One region of the Brumicola nitratireducens FR1064 genome, then DNA from elsewhere that is predicted to be linked to it. Evidence: predicted binding sites of a transcription regulator. Region 1 holds the regulator's gene; the other holds the start of a gene.
What was found. Region 1 encodes NrdR, which represses ribonucleotide reductase genes. Its sites were predicted from a motif close to AAACACNANATNTNGTGTTT; they were not measured.
Positions count from the first base shown of each region.

Region 2: a site for NrdR is predicted at 5,973-5,992, ahead of nrdA (class 1a ribonucleoside-diphosphate reductase subunit alpha). Genes of this name have one in related genera too.

Region 1 is NC_016041.1:1,195,972-1,205,938, reverse strand. Features, by position in the region: gene ribBA (bifunctional 3,4-dihydroxy-2-butanone-4-phosphate synthase/GTP cyclohydrolase II) at 1-204, opposite strand, end outside; gene GNIT_RS05250 (riboflavin synthase) at 352-1,011, opposite strand; gene ribD (bifunctional diaminohydroxyphosphoribosylaminopyrimidine deaminase/5-amino-6-(5-phosphoribosylamino)uracil reductase RibD) at 1,044-2,246, opposite strand; gene nrdR (transcriptional regulator NrdR) at 2,246-2,695, opposite strand; gene glyA (serine hydroxymethyltransferase) at 2,793-4,049, opposite strand; gene lpxD (UDP-3-O-(3-hydroxymyristoyl)glucosamine N-acyltransferase) at 4,266-5,285, opposite strand; gene ettA (energy-dependent translational throttle protein EttA) at 5,538-7,202, shown strand; gene GNIT_RS05220 (alpha/beta fold hydrolase) at 7,289-8,014, opposite strand; gene radA (DNA repair protein RadA) at 8,054-9,421, opposite strand; gene GNIT_RS05210 (PilZ domain-containing protein) at 9,667-9,967, shown strand, end outside.
Region 2 is NC_016041.1:1,956,866-1,966,832, reverse strand. Features, by position in the region: gene aroA (3-phosphoshikimate 1-carboxyvinyltransferase) at 1-991, opposite strand, end outside; gene serC (3-phosphoserine/phosphohydroxythreonine transaminase) at 992-2,083, opposite strand; gene gyrA (DNA topoisomerase (ATP-hydrolyzing) subunit A) at 2,171-4,810, opposite strand; gene ubiG (bifunctional 2-polyprenyl-6-hydroxyphenol methylase/3-demethylubiquinol 3-O-methyltransferase UbiG) at 5,051-5,761, shown strand; gene nrdA (class 1a ribonucleoside-diphosphate reductase subunit alpha) at 6,156-8,477, shown strand; gene nrdB (class Ia ribonucleoside-diphosphate reductase subunit beta) at 8,515-9,645, shown strand; gene yfaE (class I ribonucleotide reductase maintenance protein YfaE) at 9,665-9,919, shown strand.

The DNA.
Region 1 (9,967 bases):
CAACAATTTGCAGCGCTCTGCTGTCATGGGCAAACAGACTAGGCCCCTTGCATGGGTAACCATAAAGTTAATCGCTTCTGGCGTAACGTGCTCAGCAGCCATAATCAGATCACCTTCATTTTCTCGATCCTCGTCATCCATCAAAATAACCATTTTGCCTAGCTTGATGTCTTCGATAATTTCCTGTGTTGTGTTCAACGCCATTACATTTCTCTTCGTGTTTTTAAATATGGTGAAACTTCGATTATTTCATGTCTTTTTACTGGCTAGTTCTGCTTGCAACAATGAGCTAATGCCAAACGAATCTGTTTCAAGTTAGTGTATTTGAGTCGAGCTTTTGTAAAGCTCCCCCTATTTTAAATAACCATGCTCAGCTAAAAATGACATGCTGATGTCTTGTTTTTCTTCTTGTGCGGCTTTGTCACCGAGCATAAGTCTTTCTAGGTAACGCGCAATCACGTCAACTTCTAAATTGACTTTAGTTCCTTTTGCATAAGTGCCCATGACCGTTTCTTGCAACGTATGAGGGATTAGCCAAAGCATGAAAGCCGCCCCCTTAACTTCGTTTACTGTTAAGCTGACTCCGTCGACGGTAATTGAGCCTTTGTGCGCAATGTACTTAGCCAATTCATCCGGCGCTTTAACCCAGATTTCAACGTAGCGCTGATGGTCAGTAACCGAAAGCACTTCGCCCACACCATCAACATGACCACTCACAATGTGACCACCAAATCGGGTATCAGCACGCATGGCTTTTTCAAGATTAACGGCGCTGCCGCTACTGTAATCCGCAAATCCAGTATATTTTATGGTTTCAGAAGAAACGTCCACACTGTAAAAGTGCTCACCAAAATCAACAACCGTTAAACAAACGCCGTTAGTGGCGATGCTATCTCCTAAGGCAACATCGCTCATATCAAGCTTGCCTGTTTCAACTGTTAGGCGAATATCGTCGCCGTGATTGACCAAGGACTTAATCGTTCCCTTGGCTTCTATAATCCCAGTAAACATAAACCGACACTCCTACTACTTTTAATTTGTTGTTAGCTTTTAATAGATAAGCGAAGTTTTAGATCTTTCCCGACCTGAGTCACTTCTTTAAATTCTGTTTTAACTGCTTGCTCTATACTTGTTAATTGGCCAATGTTTACCGCACCTCTGGCATCAGAGCCGAGCAAAATTGGGGCTTGATAAATAATCAATTCGTTGACTAAATTGCTTTTCAACAATGCGCCTGACAGTGCGGCCCCAGTTTCAGTCCACACTCTGTTTATTTGCCTTTCAGCTAACACGAGCATTATAGCGTGTAAATCTAAATACTGCCGAGCTTCTGCAGATTGATGTTCTGTTGAGACCACCAGCGGCACTTGAATTTGCTCAATATTTTTAGCCGTTAATTGAAAGTTATGTTTGGCGTTGAAGACAATTACTTCGTGTTCATCTTGAAAGATTTGATAGTTATTATGCAGTCGGTTTTGGCCGTCAATAATGACCCTAACAGGCTGTGCAGCGCGCAGTTTGAAAAGCACACTTTCGAAAACAGGCAAAGCCGCATCGCGCACGTTTAATTTGGGATCATCTGCGATGACAGTGTCTGCACCACTTAAAATAGCGCAGCTAGAGGCCCGTTCTACCTGCACGTTAGCACGCGCCTCTGGCCCGGTAATCCATTTACTCTCACCGTTTTTCAATGCGGTTTTGCCATCGATACTGGTAGCGAGTTTGACGATCACATATGGCAAACTATGAGTCATTCGAAAATTGAACGCTGTGTTTAATTTTTGCGCTTCAGACTCCATCAAGCCTGTGTCTACTTGGATACCCGCTTCTTTTAACTGCGCAATCCCGTTATTCATGACTTGAGGGTTTTTATCAATGCTAGCAATAACAACCCGAGCGATTTGTGCTTCAATCAAAGCAAGTGCGCACGGTGGGGTCTTACCGGTATGACTGCAGGGTTCTAGCGTAACATAGGCTGTGGCGCCATGCGTTATAGGTTTATCCTGATGGACTGTTGGCTCATTTGCTGGGTTTTGGTGAGGAATAAATCCAGCGTTTATTAACGCATTAACTTCTGCGTGGGCCTGACCTGCCTTTTGATGGAAACCTTGACCAATCAACTGATTATTCTTGTCAACAATGACGCAACCCACATTTGGGTTGGGCATTGTTGAAAAACGTCCCTTTTGAGCCAATTTCAACGCCATTGACATCCAATGCGCATCGATTTTAGTGAATTTGGGCATTAATCACCTAGCTTAGCAATTTCTTCACCAAACTCACGTATGTCCTCGAACGATCGGTATACCGAGGCGAAACGGACATAGGCTACTTTATCCAGCTCTTTAAGCGCATCCATTATTAAACTGCCGACAAGCTCACTCTTAATTTCACGTTCGCCTGTTGCTCGCAGCGATGATTTAATACGAACAATGCAGTTTTCAACTTGTTCGGTGCTTACTGGACGTTTCTCTAGTGCTCTTTGTAGCCCAGCCCTCAGCTTGTCTTCATTAAAAGGCTCTCGCGAACCGTCTCGTTTAACAACACGAGGCATGACCAGTTCAGCAATTTCGAAAGTGGTATATCGTTCATGACACTCCAAGCATTCCCTGCGTCTGCGCACCTGAGCACCGTCGGCAACGAGCCTTGAGTCAATAACTTTAGTTTCTTGTGCGGAACAAAATGGACAAAACATGAGCTGACGCTCCAAAAATAAGCAAGGCCATACACATCAATGTATGGCCTGCAATTGAGCTAATTTTAAAAAACCTCTTTAACTAGCCGTATACTAACTAACCATATACTGGGAAGCGTTCGCATAGTTCTACGACTTCGCCTTTGACTCTTTCGATGACACTTTGATCATTGATACTGTCTAATACATCACACATCCAAGTAGCTACTTGGCCTGCTTCTGCCTCTTTAAACCCGCGTCTCGTAATAGCCGGAGTACCAATGCGTAAACCGCTTGTGACGAAAGGTGACCTTGGATCGTTAGGCACTGAGTTTTTATTAACGGTAATATTCGCGTTACCCAACGCAGCATCAGCATCTTTACCCGTGATATCTTTGTCTATTAAGTCTAGCAAAAATAAATGATTATCGGTGCCGTTTGACACAATCTTATAACCGCGCTCTTGCATGACCGAAACCATTGCTTTGGCATTTTTAAGCACTTGCTGCTGATAAGTTTTGAACTCAGGCTCAAGCGCTTCTTTGAACGCGACCGCTTTCGCAGCGATAACGTGCATCAAAGGTCCGCCTTGGTTACCTGGGAACACTGAGCTGTTAAACTTTTTATATAAAGTTTCATCGCCACAGGCTGATAAAATCAGACCACCGCGCGGGCCAGCCAATGTTTTGTGTGTCGTTGTAGTGACCACGTGTGCGTGAGGCAGAGGACTCGGATAAACACCCGCAGCAACTAAACCGGCAACGTGCGCCATGTCTACTAGTAAGTATGCATCCACTTTGTCTGCAATTTCGCGGAAACGAGCCCAGTCGACAATACCTGAATAGGCAGAAAAACCGCCGATGATTAGTTTAGGCTTGTGCTCAAGGGCAAGCGCCTCGACTTGGTCGTAGTCAATAATGCCGGTTTCTGGATGCAGTCCGTACTGAACCGCATTATACGTTTTACCCGAAAAGTTAACGTGAGAACCATGTGTAAGGTGACCACCGTCGGCCAAGCTCATGCCCAACACGGTGTCATTAGCGTTAATTAATGCCATAAACACGGCAGTGTTTGCCTGTGAACCAGAATGTGGCTGCACGTTTGCATAGTCGCAGTCAAATAACTGTTTAGCTCGTTCTATTGCTAATTCTTCGGCAATATCAACAAACTCACAACCGCCATAATAGCGCTTACCCGGATAACCTTCAGCGTATTTATTGGTAAGTTGCGAACCCTGTGCTTCCATAACTCGCGGACTGCAATAATTCTCAGACGCAATAAGCTCGATGTGGTGTTCTTGACGTTGGTTTTCGTTGTTTATTGCAGCAGCCAATTCTGGATCGAATTCTGCAATAGTCATTTTACTTGATAACATACGGATCTCCTACTGAGCTTGTTTTGCGTGCATATTTCACTTCGTCTCGTTACTTCAATCACAACACAAATAAGCGTTTGCTCTTGTTGTTAGTGCCGATGACAATATGAGGGACTAAAATGTGCGTATTCACCTAAAATTCAGACTCGATATTTTAAGCATTTTCAGGCGCTTGTATAGCGCTTTATTGGAATTAAATATAAGCAGTTGTAAAGCCTACTTATGCAGGCCTTCCAAGACTTTGACTCGTTCAACCAATTTATCGATTTGACGCAGTCTAACTGTGTTTTTCTGCCATTCTCGATTTAGTTGCACCGGCATGCCTGAAGAGTAGACTCCAGGCTGGGTAATCGATTTAGTCACCATACTAAAACCGGTTATTTGCACCTTGTCGCAAATATCAATGTGCCCATTCACAACACACGTGCCCGCTATCACCACATATTTGCCGATATTTGTGCTTCCGGCAATGCCAGTGCCACCGCAAATACAAGAATGATCACCGACCGTTACGTTATGCGCAATCTGCACTAAGTTATCAATAATGACATCGTTGCCAATCATTGTGTTGTCCAATGCACCTCGATCAATACAGGTGTTAGCGCCGATCTCACAGCCATCACCAATCACTACGGTGCCTGTTTGCGGGATTTTCACCCACACGCCTTTGTCATTTGCGTAACCAAATCCGTCAGAGCCAACAATCGTACCACTATGAATTGAAACTCGATTACCTAAAATCACGCGATGATAAATCGTGACATTCGCCCGCAAATTCAAGTCATCGCCTATCTTAGCGCCTTGGCCAATGACAGTATTCGGACCAATACGCGCATTTTTGCCAATCGTCACGTCTCTTTCAATCACAACGCCCTGCGCAATACTCGCGTTTTCGCCAATTTCAGCAGTAGGATGAATGCTAGCAAGCTCGGAAATACCGCTGTCGGGTACCGGAGTAGAATCCAACAACTGAGCAATTTTCGCGAAAGCAACATAGGGGTCAGAGTGAATTATTTTATTGGTTGAACAAAATTCCGCGTCGGCTTCCTTTAAAATCACGGCGCTCGCTTTTGTATTGGCCATGGCATTTTTGTATTTCGAATTGGTCAAAAATGACAGCTGTCCTTTTTTAGCCCCTTCTAAAGTGCCCATGCTAGTGATGATGGCGTTTGGATCGCCCTGTAGCTCGCCCCCAATATGTTGTGTGAGTTCTTGCAGAGAGTAAGACGCTGGCATAAGGCTCCTTATAATTGTTTTGAATTTTACGATTTTGTGTTTTTTATTGATGATATCACAGATATTTACTAGTACTTAATTACCAAAGTCCTTACAATTCAGACACTGATATTCGGATTATCACATTCGGGTTAACGTGCCGCTATTAATACACTCAAGCTAGTGTACTCGTATTCGTAAAATGGCTCGTTAAAACGTGTTTTATCTCTGAATTAATGCAAAATCTCAACAAAAAGGTTAAAAGAGAGAACTATGGCTCAATATGTATATAGCATGCATAGAGTGGGAAAAATTGTCCCACCTAATCGTCAAATTCTTAAGAATATTTCCCTCAGCTTCTTCCCTGGCGCCAAAATTGGCGTTTTAGGTTTAAATGGTTCTGGTAAGTCGACACTGCTGCGCATTATGGCTGGCCTTGACACCGATATTGAAGGTGAAGCAATTCCTCAAACGGGGCTAAAAATAGGTTATTTGCCGCAAGAACCGCAGCTAGATGAAAGCAAAGACGTCAGAGGCAACATTGAAGAAGCCGTCGCCGATGTAGCTCATGCATTAAAGCGACTTGATGAAATATATGCAGCTTATGCGGAGCCAGATGCCGATTTCGATGCACTAGCGCAAGAGCAAGGTGAAATGGAGGCCATCATTCAAACCAAAGATGGTCACAATTTAGAAAACGCATTAGAGCGTGCTGCCGATGCTTTGCGTCTTCCTCCTTGGGATGCTGACGTAAGTAAGCTCTCAGGTGGTGAAAAACGCCGCGTTGCATTGTGTCGTCTATTGCTAGAAAAACCTGAAATGCTACTACTTGATGAACCAACCAACCACTTAGATGCGGAATCGGTAGCTTGGTTAGAACGTTTTCTACATGACTATGAAGGCACTGTTGTGGCCATTACCCACGATAGATATTTCCTTGATAATGTTGCTGGTTGGATACTTGAACTTGACCGTGGCCAAGGTATTCCATGGGAAGGTAACTACTCGAGCTGGTTGGAACAGAAAGACGCACGCTTAGCACAAGAAGAGCGCACTGAAAGCGCACGTCAAAAATCTATCAAGCAAGAGCTTGAGTGGGTTCGAAGCAATCCCAAAGGCCGTCAAGCTAAAAGCAAAGCCAGAATGTCGCGCTTTGAAGAGCTGAATACTGGCGATTATCAAAAACGTAACGAAACGAATGAATTGTTCATTCCACCTGGTGAGCGTTTAGGTGACAAAGTCATTGAAGTGACTAACTTGAGAAAGTCATATGGCGATCGCTTATTAATTGATGACCTCACTTTTAAAGTACCAAAAGGCGCTATTGTGGGCATTATCGGTCCTAACGGAGCGGGTAAATCAACTTTATTTAGAATGCTGACGGGTCAGGAACAGCCAGACTCAGGTAAAATAGATATTGGCGACACCGTTCAATTAGCTAGCGTCGATCAATTTAGAGATCATATGGATGGCAACAAAACGGTTTATCAAGAGCTTTCCGATGGACAAGATATTGTTCGTATCGGCAATTTCGAATTAAACAGCCGCGCATATTGCAGTCGCTTCAACTTCAAAGGCACTGACCAGCAAAAGTTTGTGAAAGACTTATCGGGCGGTGAACGCAACCGTGTGCATTTAGCGAAACTACTCAAAGCTGGCGGCAACACGCTGCTACTGGATGAGCCAACCAACGATCTCGATGTCGAAACCTTGCGTGCACTTGAAAACGCAATATTAGAGTTTCCGGGCTGCGTTATGGTTATTTCGCATGACAGATGGTTTTTGGATCGCATCGCCACACACATAATGGATTACCGTGATGAAGGGAAAATTAACTTCTACGAAGGTAACTATAATGAGTATGAGACGTGGATAAAACAAACTTATGGACATGACGTTGTTGAACCACATCGCTTGAAGTACAAGAAAATTAGTTAAGTCGCTGGTCTAACGATGGCTAGACCAGACACGCAAAAAAGGAGCTACATGAAAATGTAGGCTCCTTTTTTGTTACTGAAGCGTGATTACTGCAAGTGCTGATGTAGGAAAAGAGCTAATGCATCCGTTTGCTCAAGAGGCAGCATATGCCCAGCATTAGTAAACACCTCTTTTTGGAATCTTTCGGCACGCGCTGCAATCTCAGTAATTTCAGGTACGGTAGCAATGTTGTCCTGCTCCCCTACTAAAAAGTAAGTGTTGAACTGTTGTTTGCTCAACTTATTGATCAGATCTTGTCGGTTTGCCGTCGCTTCTGTCTGTGCGCCTAATACTGAAGGGCCCAAGTCATCAGCCATCTCTTTTATCAGAGCAACAATCTCCTTGTTGCCCTGACTATTGCTGTGCAGCATAAAGTCAACGCGAGACTGCGTCATACCTTTATATTGTTTGTTTTTAATGGTTTTCAACACCAACTTACGTTGTTCAAGTTCTTTATCTGCTAGTGCGGTTGCAGTGCTAGCAATAAGTGTTAATGACGCGACTTTATCAGGATTTGCCAAAGCAACTAAGGCCGCAATATAGCCGCCCATTGAATACCCCACTAAGTGCACTTTTTCAGGAAAATAAGCGAGGCGATCTTCATTTAATGCCATCATTTGCGACAAATCTTCAGCCCATTGCAAAGGCACAAAAGCTTTGTTATCTAGTGAATTACCTTTTGAATTCAGCGCTCGCCACAGCGGTATAAATATGCGTTCATCACATAATGTTCCGGGTAAAAATACAACAGGGGTCTTAATTGAATGAGTCATTTTTAACGTTCCAAAGCTTGCTGCAGCTATAAAGTAGTATCAAAGCGCTTCGAGAGCTTCAGATAGTCGACTAACAGGCACAATTTCAATACCCGGTATTTTTTGTTTCGGCATGTTTGCTTTCGGCACAATAGCACGCTTAAACCCGTGTTTAGCCGCTTCAGTTATGCGGTCAGTACCATTTGGCACCGGCCTTATTTCACCGGACAAGCCTACTTCACCAAAGGCAATTAGCTCTTTTGGTAAGGTATAGTTCCTAAAGCTAGATACCATCGCCAATAACACCGCAAGGTCAGCACCCGTTTCAGTGATTTTTACCCCACCCACAACATTCACGAATACATCTTGATCGTTCATTTGCACATTGCCATGGCGGTGCATCACTGCTAGCAGCATAGCAAGCCTGTTTTGATCAAGCCCTACCGCAACACGTCGTGGATTCGATAGCTGCGAGTAATCAACCAGCGCTTGTATTTCAACAAGCAGCGGACGAGTTCCTTCCCAGATCGTCATGACAATACTGCCAGGTGATGCTTCATCTTCTCGGTTTAAGAAAATAGCAGACGGATTAGACACTTCTTTCATGCCTTTCTCGGTCATACCAAAAACACCCAATTCGTTAATTGCACCGAATCTATTTTTAGTACCACGCAAAGTTCGAAAACGGCTGTCACTCTCCCCTTCTAGCATCATGGAACAATCAATGCAGTGCTCCAACACCTTTGGACCCGCAAGACTGCCGTCCTTGGTTACATGACCAACTAAAAACATAGCAATGTGATGTTGTTTCGCAAAACGTGTCAACGCAGCGGCACTTTCTCTAACTTGAGACACGCCACCCGGCGCAGATTGAATGTCACTCATATGCATCACTTGAATCGAATCGATAACCATGATGCTTGGTTTGTGCTGAAGCGCTAATTGACAAATAGTATCAACATTCGTCTCAGCTAATAATTTGAGTTTGTCATCGGGTAACTGCAGTCTTTTAGCTCGCATTGCGACCTGCTGAAGCGACTCTTCGCCGGTCACATATAGTGTCGAATTCGTTCTAGCTAACAGGCACATGACCTGCAGTAATAGTGTACTTTTGCCGGCTCCGGGAGAGCCACCAATCAATATTGCGGAACCAGGAACAATACCGCCCCCCAGAACACGATCGAGCTCTTTAAACCCCGAAGAAAAACGCGGAAGCGCCGCCAAATCGATTTCGTTTAATATTTCTACTTTAGCAGCTGTAGTGCCAGAAAAACCGCTACGACTAGCTGGAACGCTTTTAGTCGCCGAATTTTCAATTATAATTTCGGTAAGCGTGTTCCATTCGCGACAGTCATTACATTGTCCTTGCCAGCGCGGGTGCTCTGAACCGCAGTCGTTACAAACAAAAGCCGTTTTTCTTTTTGCCATAAATAATGTGTGTTCTCAATATAGTAGTCATATAATCGCCGTATATGATGGTCATATACAATGGTCACTTATAGTGCTGGTTTAACGTTTCGTGTTATTGTTCGAAGAGTAACGAAATTTGTCCCAAAAATCCGTTTAGAAATGAAATTTTTTGCCGATAAAACGAGTAATTGACGATATTAAACGTGTAATCGCGATAATAGCCCATTTGATACTAAAAACGACTGCCTAAAGAATAGGAACGCATGACGCACGATCTGTCTGAACACACTTATCTTATCCACAAATTAGCTCCACTAGTAGAAAGAGCGGAATTTTCACGTTTACTCATTGAGGCAACTAAAGATATTAGTGTTGAAAAGCGTTTTTTACTGAAAATGGAAATGAAGCGACTGTCCAAGCCTTGTATCCGTTCAATTGATCTAAGAACGCGAGTGAGTGCAAATTGTGAACTTGTCTCATTTCAGGGGATCAAGCATTACTTGCATCAACCAGCAGTGACATTGTTTGAGGAACTAATTGAGCGTTACGGAATTTATACCTTCG
Region 2 (9,967 bases), 760 kb from region 1:
GCGTAGTGCCTTCAGCAAATAACGCGGTTGTCGCTATAGTCATGGCCGCATCAGGAATGTGGTTCATATCCATATTCACTGCCTTTAACGGCGCGCCTGTTACCGCAATAAAATCATTGCCCCAAGTGACGTTAGCACCCATTTTTTCAAGTACATCAGCAAAAGCGATATCACCCTGTATCGACGCTTTTCCTACACCTGTGACTTTTACAGTACCGCCCTTTATGGCGGCTGCAGCAAGAAAATAAGATGCCGAAGAAGCATCTCCTTCAACCAAAAATGTGCCCGGTGACTGATAAACTTGATTTGCACCAATAACGAAAGATTCGTAATTATTATTAATGACGCTTACACCAAAAGTTTGCATTGTCTTTAGTGTGATATCAATATAGGGCTTTGAAACGAGCTCACCAATAATGTGTATGCTCACCTCGTGTTCAAGCAATGGTGCGGCCATTAACAGTGCGGTTAAAAACTGACTTGAAACAGACCCGTCAATATTAAATGACTTTGTTTTTAATTGCTTTCCCTTAATACGCAGTGGAGGAAAACCCTTATTTTTTAGATAGCTGATGTCAGCACCAGCGTTGACCAGTTCGTCAACTAAATCGCCAATAGGACGTTCTTCCATGCGAGGCTCGCCAGTTAGCTCCGCGTCGACATCTGAAAATGCTAGTGCCGCGCAAAGCGGACGCATTGCTGTTCCAGCATTGCCAAGAAACAGAGACAGCGGCTTTATCGTTGAAAACTTACCGCCTAAGCCATGCACTTCACACTTGGTTTTGTCATCATTTAATTGATAAGTCACACCTAGCTGCGTCAATGCCGTTAACATATGCTTGATATCATCACTGTCTAATAAGTTAGTTAACGTTGTTTTGCCAGTTGCCAAAGCGGCTAATAAAAGCGCTCTATTAGATAAACTTTTTGAACCGGGAACGTTTATCTCGCCATCTACATGGCTAATGGGTTCAAGAGTCAAGCTGTTCATCTATCCGTTTTTCCTTTCAAATTCTTTCATAAAATCAGCCAAGGCCTGTGCCCCGGCTAATGGCATTGCGTTATAAATACTCGCGCGCATACCACCTACTGCTCGGTGTCCCTTTAAGGCGACTAAACCGTTCGATTCCGCTTGTTTGAGAAATACTTCATTGAGGGATTCATCACTTAATTTGAAAGTTACATTCATTTTTGAGCGATATTCATTATGTACGTTATTACTATAAAAACCAGTGGCGTCGATTTGTTTATATAAAACTTGGCTTTTTTGCTGATTAACTCGTGCAATTTCTGTTAAGCCACCTTGTGCTTTTAACCACTTAAAAACGAGTCCAGCTAAATACCAAGAAAACGTTGGCGGCGTATTATACATTGAGCCACTTGCTGCCTGTAACTGATAATTAAAGATTGCCGGCGTATCCTTTCTGGCGAAGCCTATTAGATCATTTCGCACTATGACAACCGACAATCCCGATGGCCCTATGTTCTTTTGCGCACCGGCATAAATGATACCAAAGTCTTCGATATTCAGTGGCTTCGATAGTATATTTGACGACATGTCGGCTACAATTGGAACCTGACCGCTCTGGGACTTAGGGACCCAATCGATTTCAATACCATCAACAGTTTCGTTAGTACAATAGTGGAAATAACCAGGTTCTTCGGCTATCGACCATTCATCTTGCTTCGGTACATACATTTTGCCTTCAATTTCTTTACTCTTGGCAACGATGCTGCTTCGACAAAACTTTTGCGCTTCCTCTTCGGCACCGACAGACCATTGTCCTGTCACTAGATGCTGACTCAAATCAGATGATTTTGTGATGTTTAACGGCACTGCAGAAAACTGTGCCCTGCCGCCGCCGTGCATAAACAAGACAGTATAATTAGCCGGTATTTGCAATAACTCCCGCAGATCAGCTTCGGCCTGTTCAGCAACTTCGATAAAAGGCTTACCACGATGACTGACTTCCATCACTGACGTGCCTAAGCCTTGCCAATTGATAAGTTCCTCTTGGGCTTGTTGCATAACTTCTTGCGGAAGCATTGCTGGACCAGCACTAAAATTAAATATATTTTGCATTGATTTTCATCTTCCAAAAACAAGATAAGCGGCAAAACGCCGCTTATCTATACTCTACAATTAATTACCTTACTGCGGAATTAATGCTTATTCTGAATCGCTTGGCGTATCCGCGTCAGGTGCTTCGACAGATGAATCGGTTTCAGCAGACTCTGCCGTTACTTCAACTGATTCTCCGTCTATATCTTCCAAGTCTTCTTGTTCAAGTTCATCAATACGCTGTAGACCAACTACTAGCTCATCTTCAGCTGTTCTAATTAATCGAACACCTTGGGTATTACGGCCAACGGTAGAAACCTCAGAAGCACGTGTTCTCACTAGCGTACCCTGGTCACTGATTAGCATGATTTCTTTGCTTTCGTCCACTTGAATAGCGCCAACAACTAAACCATTTCTCTCAGAAACTTTTATAGAAACAACGCCTTTGGTTGCTCTGCTCTTCGCTGGATATTGTTCTATTGGCGTGCGTTTTCCAAAACCGTTTTCAGTTGCAGTTAAAATATCTCCTTCGCCCTTAGGCACAATGAGAGAAACAACTTTTTCGGTTTCCATTAGACGAATACCGCGAACACCCGTTGCTGTTCTGCCCATTGGACGTACTTGGTCTTCGCTGAATCTAACGACTTTGCCGGCGTCAGAGAACAGCATAATTTCGCTTTCCCCATCCGTTAAATCAACACCTATCAATTCATTTCCATCGTTAAGGTTCACAGCAATGATGCCGTTTGCTCTTGGACGTGAATATTGAGTTAATTCGGTTTTCTTAACGGTGCCGTTAGTTGTGGCCATAAACACAAATTTGCCCGCTTCAAACTCTTGAATAGGCAATATGGCAGTAATGCGCTCGCCTTCTTCTAAGGGCAGAATATTCACAATCGGACGACCGCGGGCATTTCTGCTCGCTAATGGTAATTGATAAACTTTAAGCCAATATAGTCTGCCTCTCGTTGAGAAACAAAGAATATGGTCATGAGTATTCGCAACCAATAATTTCTCGATGAAATCTTCGCCTTTCATCTTCGTTGCCGACTTACCCTTACCGCCACGTCTTTGTGCTTCATAATCAGACAGTTTCTGATACTTCACATAACCTTCACGCGACAGGGTAACCACAACGTCTTCACGCTCGATTAAATCTTCAATATCAATATCGTGAGTCGCCGCGGTGATCTCCGTACGACGCTCGTCACCAAATTCATCACGCACCGCTTCTAATTCTTCGCGAATGATTTCCATTAATCGCTCTGAACTTGCCAAAATGTGTAACAACTCTGCAATCGTATCAAGTAACGCTTTGTATTCGTCGAGGATCTTATCGTGCTCAAGACCGGTTAGTTTATTCAAACGTAAGTCAAGAATAGCTTGAGCTTGTTCTTCCGTTAAGAAATACTGCCCGTCGCGAATACCGAATTCCGGTGCCAACCAATCAGGACGAGCTGCGTTATTCCCTGCTCTTGATAGCATTTCAGCGACGTCTCCTAAATCCCAACCTTGAGATATTAGTGACTTCTTAGCGTCTGATGGGCTTTGAGATGCTTTAATCAATTCTATAATAGGATCGATATTAACTAGCGCGATGGCCAAACCTTCAAGAATATGAGCTCTGTCGCGTGCTTTTTTCAGCTCAAAAACAGTTCTTCGGGTAACTACTTCACGACGATGCAGAACGAATTTCTGCAAGATATCTTTCAGGTTAAAAATACGAGGCTGTTTGTTGTCCAAGGCAACCATATTGATGCCGAACACGGTTTGTAGCTGAGTATTAGCGTACAAATGATTAAGCAGTACTTCACCTGACTCATTACGTTTAACTTCGATAACGATGCGCATACCGTCTTTATCGGATTCATCACGCAGTGCAGAAACACCTTCAATTCGTTTTTCTTTAACTAAGTCCGCTATTTTTTCAATAAGACGTGCTTTATTTACCTGATAAGGTAATTCGTGGACAATAATTGTCTCTTTACCGTTATCTTCCTGCTCGATTTCAGCTCTAGCGCGAAGATAAATTTTACCACGCCCTGTTTTATAAGCTTCTACGATACCTTTTCTGCCACTTATTATCGCTGCAGTTGGGAAATCAGGACCCGGAATAATTTCCAATAATTCATCAATACTTAATTCAGGGTTATTAATTAATTCGATACAGCCATTGATGACTTCTGTGAGGTTGTGAGGCGGAATGTTCGTCGCCATACCAACCGCGATACCAGAAGAACCGTTAACTAACAGATTAGGTACTTTAGTTGGTAATACCTCAGGAATATGTTCCTGACCATCGTAGTTAGGTACAAAATTAACGGTTTCTTTTTCTAAATCTGCTAACAATTCATGTGCAATTTTAGACATGCGAATTTCGGTATAACGCATTGCTGCAGCTGAATCACCATCAACAGAACCAAAGTTTCCTTGACCGTCTACCAGCATGTAGCGTAATGAAAAGTGTTGCGCCATACGAACAATAGTGTCGTACACCGCTGAATCACCGTGAGGGTGATACTTACCAATGACGTCGCCGACGACACGGGCTGATTTTTTGTAGGGCTTGTTGAAATCATTTTTCAACTCGTTCATCGCAAATAAAACGCGTCTATGAACTGGTTTTAAGCCATCTCTTACATCGGGAAGAGCACGACCAACGATGACACTCATCGCATAATCGAGGTAAGAGTTTTTTAATTCATCTTCGATATTAATCGGCAGGATTTCTTTAGCGTTATCAGTCATGAACTGCACTGTCCTTTATTATTTGTAGAGCATTTATCAACTGATGCTATCCATTCTATAAATAGACGTTGACCTGACGTAAATGGCTCACTTGTTATTTTAGCCAAGGTTGGCATATAGATATTATCATTAAGACTGTGGAATATGTAGATGTATGTCATAATAATTCCTATAAAAATTGTCAGTTGATACACTTAACTGCATTAAAGGCTGAAATAACAAGAATTCTTTGGGGATAACATGACCACAGTTAATGTTGATAACAATGAAATAGAGAAGTTTTCCGCTCTAGCTTCCAAATGGTGGGACCTTAACGGTGAGTTTAAACCACTTCATGATATAAATCCGGTACGACTCTCCTTTATAGAAGAAAGGTCACAAGGTTTAGCTTCAAAAGAGATAGTAGATGTAGGATGTGGCGGCGGCATTTTAGCTGAGTCTATGGCTAGAGCTGGCGCACAAGTGACCGGTATCGATTTGGCAAAAGATTCTTTAGACGTCGCTAAGTTGCATGGTCTGGAATCGGGCGTAAGCGTGGATTATAAGTTAACTAGTGCCGAAGATTTTGCTCGGGCATTTCCCGCGAGTAAAGACATTGTAACCTGTTTAGAGATGTTAGAGCATGTTCCCGACCCCGCGTCAGTTATTCGAGCTTGTGCCGATATTGTGAAGCCAGGAGGACGCATATTTTTCTCTACTATCAATAGAAACTTGAAATCATGGGTCATGGCTATTTTGGGCGCTGAATATGTGCTGAATTTAGTGCCAAAAGGCACGCACAATCATAAGAAGTTCATTACGCCGGCTGAAATGACTCGATGGATAGACAGCACATCTTTGGTTCCAAAAGAAATCACGGGCCTACATCTAAATCCGCTCAATAATACCTATTACCTGTCAAACAAAAACGTTGATGTGAATTATATCTTGTATTGTGAAAAACCGCTTTAGCCACTATATCTAGTGGCTTTTTAATAAATCAACACTAGATACCCGATTTCATTAAAACAAATAAGTATAAACAAACGCTTTTTAGATTAATTTATTTTACTAGAAAATAAATTAAAATAATTCAGTTGCATCCTCCATAAGCTTGCCAATTTGGTCTCGTTCACGTTAGCCACTACTAACCGAAAAAAGCGCTAGTGCCCATTTGTTAGAAAAACACTATATGTTGGGTTGCAACAAAGTCAAAACAACACTATCTTGTGTTCATTCACTACCCAGCACTAGCAAATAAGTGTATAAAGCCATACTTAATAACGCGGTGTTAATAAGGCAAGTGTTTAAAGGAATTTAAATCACGCTATACAACTAGGCGCAGACCAAAGAGCGATAATAAATAATGAACAATACTCTTCTAGTGACAAAAAGAAACGGCACACAAGAACCGATAGAATTAGACAAAATCCACAAAGTCGTTGCATGGGCAGCCAAAGGGCTTTCTGATGTGTCAGTTTCACAGGTTGAAATCAAAGCTCAGATTCAGTTTTATAATGGTATAAAATCAGCAGAGATCCACGAAACACTAATTAAATCTGCTGCAGATTTAATTTCAACCGACGCGCCTGACTATCAGTATTTAGCGGCACGTTTAGCTATCTTTCATCTTCGAAAGAAGGCTTACGGGCAATTCGAACCGCCAGCGCTTTATACCCACGTAAAGAAAATGGTAGACGCCAAGAAATATGACGAACACTTGCTAGAGGACTACACGCAAGCAGAGTTTGAAGAAATGGATAACTTCATTGACCATTGGCGCGACATGAATTTCAGCTATGCAGCCGTCAAACAGCTAGAAGGCAAATATCTTGTCCAAAACCGTGTCACTGGCGAGATATATGAAAGCGCTCAGTTTTTGTACATTCTTGTCGCAGCGTGTTTGTTCGCAAAGTATCCAGCGGAATCTCGCATGGATTATATCAAGCGTTTCTATGACGCAGCTTCAACGTTTAAACTGTCTCTTCCTACACCAATAATGGCGGGTGTTAGAACGCCAACTCGTCAATTTAGCTCCTGCGTTTTAATAGAGGCCGGTGATAGCTTGGATTCCATTAACGCAACTGCTTCCGCTATTGTGAAGTACGTGAGTCAGCGCGCTGGTATCGGGGTTAATGCGGGCCGAATTAGAGCTCTTGGCAGTCCTATCAGAGGTGGTGAAGCTTTCCACACGGGCTGTATTCCTTTTTACAAGCATTTTCAAACGGCTGTCAAAAGCTGCTCTCAAGGCGGTGTCCGTGGCGGCGCAGCAACACTTTTCTACCCGCTATGGCACATGGAAGTTGAATCTTTGCTGGTATTGAAAAACAACCGTGGTGTTGAAGAAAACAGAGTTCGCCACCTAGATTACGGCGTACAGTTCAATAAACTGATGTACACGCGAATGATAAAAGATGATTACATCACATTATTCAGCCCATCGGATACTCCTGGCTTGTACGACGCATTCTTTGCCGATCAAGACGAGTTTGAGCGCTTGTATTGCATATATGAAGCTGATGACAGCATTCGTAAAAAGAGAATAAAAGCGATTGAACTGTTTAGCTTATTCATACAAGAACGTGCAAGCACGGGTCGAATTTATTTACAAAATGTTGATCACTGTAATACCCACAGCCCTTTCAATCCTAAATTAGCGCCTGTGCGTCAAAGCAATCTATGTTTAGAAATTGCATTGCCAACTAAACCACTCTCTCACGTCAATGACGAAGAAGGTGAAATTGCGCTTTGTACATTGTCAGCATTCAATCTAGGTGAAATCAAGAGCTTAGACGAGTTTGAAGAGTTATCTGACCTCGCGGTGCGTGCACTTGATAGTTTACTAGATTATCAAGATTACCCTGTACCTGCAGCGTATAACGCTACAATGGGCAGACGTACATTGGGTGTAGGTGTTATCAACTTAGCTTATTACCTTGCTAAGAACGGCGTTAAATACAGTGACCATAGTGCTAACGGTTTAGTCCATAGAACCTTCGAAGCAATGCAGTATTATTTGCTAAAGGCATCAATGGAATTGGCCAAAGAGAAAGGTGCTTGTCCTAAGTTTAATGAAACGACTTATTCGCAAGGCTTATTGCCCATTGATACCTACAAGAAGGACGTTGATGGCATTTGTAACGAAGCCCTTCACTACGATTGGGATACCCTGCGCGATGATATCGTCAAGCACGGTTTACGAAATAGCACTTTATCGGCACTTATGCCTTCAGAAACATCATCACAAATATCAAATGCAACTAACGGCATTGAACCACCACGCGGGCATATCAGTATAAAGGCCAGTAAAGACGGTGTTTTAAAACAGGTTGTTCCGGAATATCAGCGTCTGAAAGATAATTACGAGCTGCTTTGGGAACTTAAGTCGAACGACGGCTACCTGCAGTTGGTTGCTATCATGCAGAAATTTATTGATCAGGCTATTTCGGCAAACACCAGCTATGATCCGGGTAAATATGAAGGCAACAAAGTACCGATGAAGGTGCTGTTAAAAGACCTACTAACAACCTATAAGCTGGGTATTAAGACGCTTTATTATCACAACACCAGAGATGGTGCTTCTGACAATACTGACAAAGCCTATGTTGAAGAAGCTACATCTAAACCCGCTCAAGAAGTCATTATAGAAGAGGATGATGATTGTGCTGGCGGTGCTTGTAAAATTTAGACTCATTTGATTAAACCAATAGGTGAAAAATAAAACAATGAAATACACAACCTTTAATCAAGAAAGCAACAATACGATGATTGAGCCTATGTTTTTCGGTAACCCGGTAAACGTTGCCCGTTATGATCAACAAAAGCATCCCATTTTTGAGAAGCTAATTGAAAAACAAATATCGTTTTTCTGGCGCCCAGAAGAAGTGGACGTCAGCAAAGACCGTATGGATTTTCAAAAGCTCTCCGATGCGGAAAAACACATTTTCACGTCAAATTTGAAGTATCAAACTTTGCTTGATTCGATTCAAGGTCGTAGCCCTAACATTGCGTTTTTGCCGATCGTTTCAATTCCAGAGTTAGAGACTTGGATCGAAACGTGGTCTTTCTTTGAAACCATTCATTCACGTTCGTACACGCACATTTTACGTAATCTTTTTTCTGACCCAAGTGCCATTTTTGATGACATCGTTGTAAACGAAGAAATAAAGAAACGCGCGAGTGATATTTCAAAGTACTATGACGATCTTATCTATGCCACACAGTTGTGGCAGACACAGGGCGAAGGTGAGTACGTAATTGACGGCAAGACTCACGTCATTAACATGCGTGAGTTGAAAAAACTGCTGTACTTATGCATGAACTCAGTTAACGCACTTGAGGCTATTCGTTTCTATGTCTCCTTTGCATGTACGTTCGCATTTGCTGAGCGTGAATTAATGGAAGGTAATTCCAAAATAATTCGCCTGATTGCGCGCGATGAAAACATTCACTTAACCTCTACCCAGCACGTTCTTAATTTGTGGGCAAAAGGTAAAGATGATCCGGAAATGGCTGAAATTGCTGCCGAATCCCAAGAAGAAGCAAAAGCTATTTTCTTGAAAGCGGTCGAGCAAGAGAAAGAGTGGGCACACTACTTATTCAAGAATGGCTCAATGCTAGGACTGAATGAGGAAATACTCTGCCAGTATGTTGAATACATTGCGAACCACAGAATGGCCGCAATTGGCATGGGACAGCCATTTGATATAAAAAGTAACCCACTACCTTGGATGAATAACTACCTTAGTTCTGACAACGTGCAGGTTGCTCCTCAGGAAACTGAAATCAGTAGCTACCTCGTTGGTCAGATTGACAGTGAAGTTGCCTCAGATGATTTCGAGGCATTCGAACTCTAAAGTGTCAGAAAAATCAGGAATGTATCAGGTCCGAGTCGACGACTCGGACCCTTTTAATTGCTCAAATAACGAAGACTCGTTGTTGTCTCACCTCGAACAACAAAACATTGACGTGCACTTTCATTGCCGCGAGGGCTATTGCGGAGCGTGTCGCACCAAACTCATTTCAGGCGATGTAGAGTACCTTACGGACCCACTCGCATTTATCGACGATGATGAAATCCTACCCTGCTGTTGCAAACCCATTAGCGACATACAGATAAAACTTTATTAAACCCCAGCTGCACTCTAAGCAATTGCAACTTAATATCGCACTAAGCCT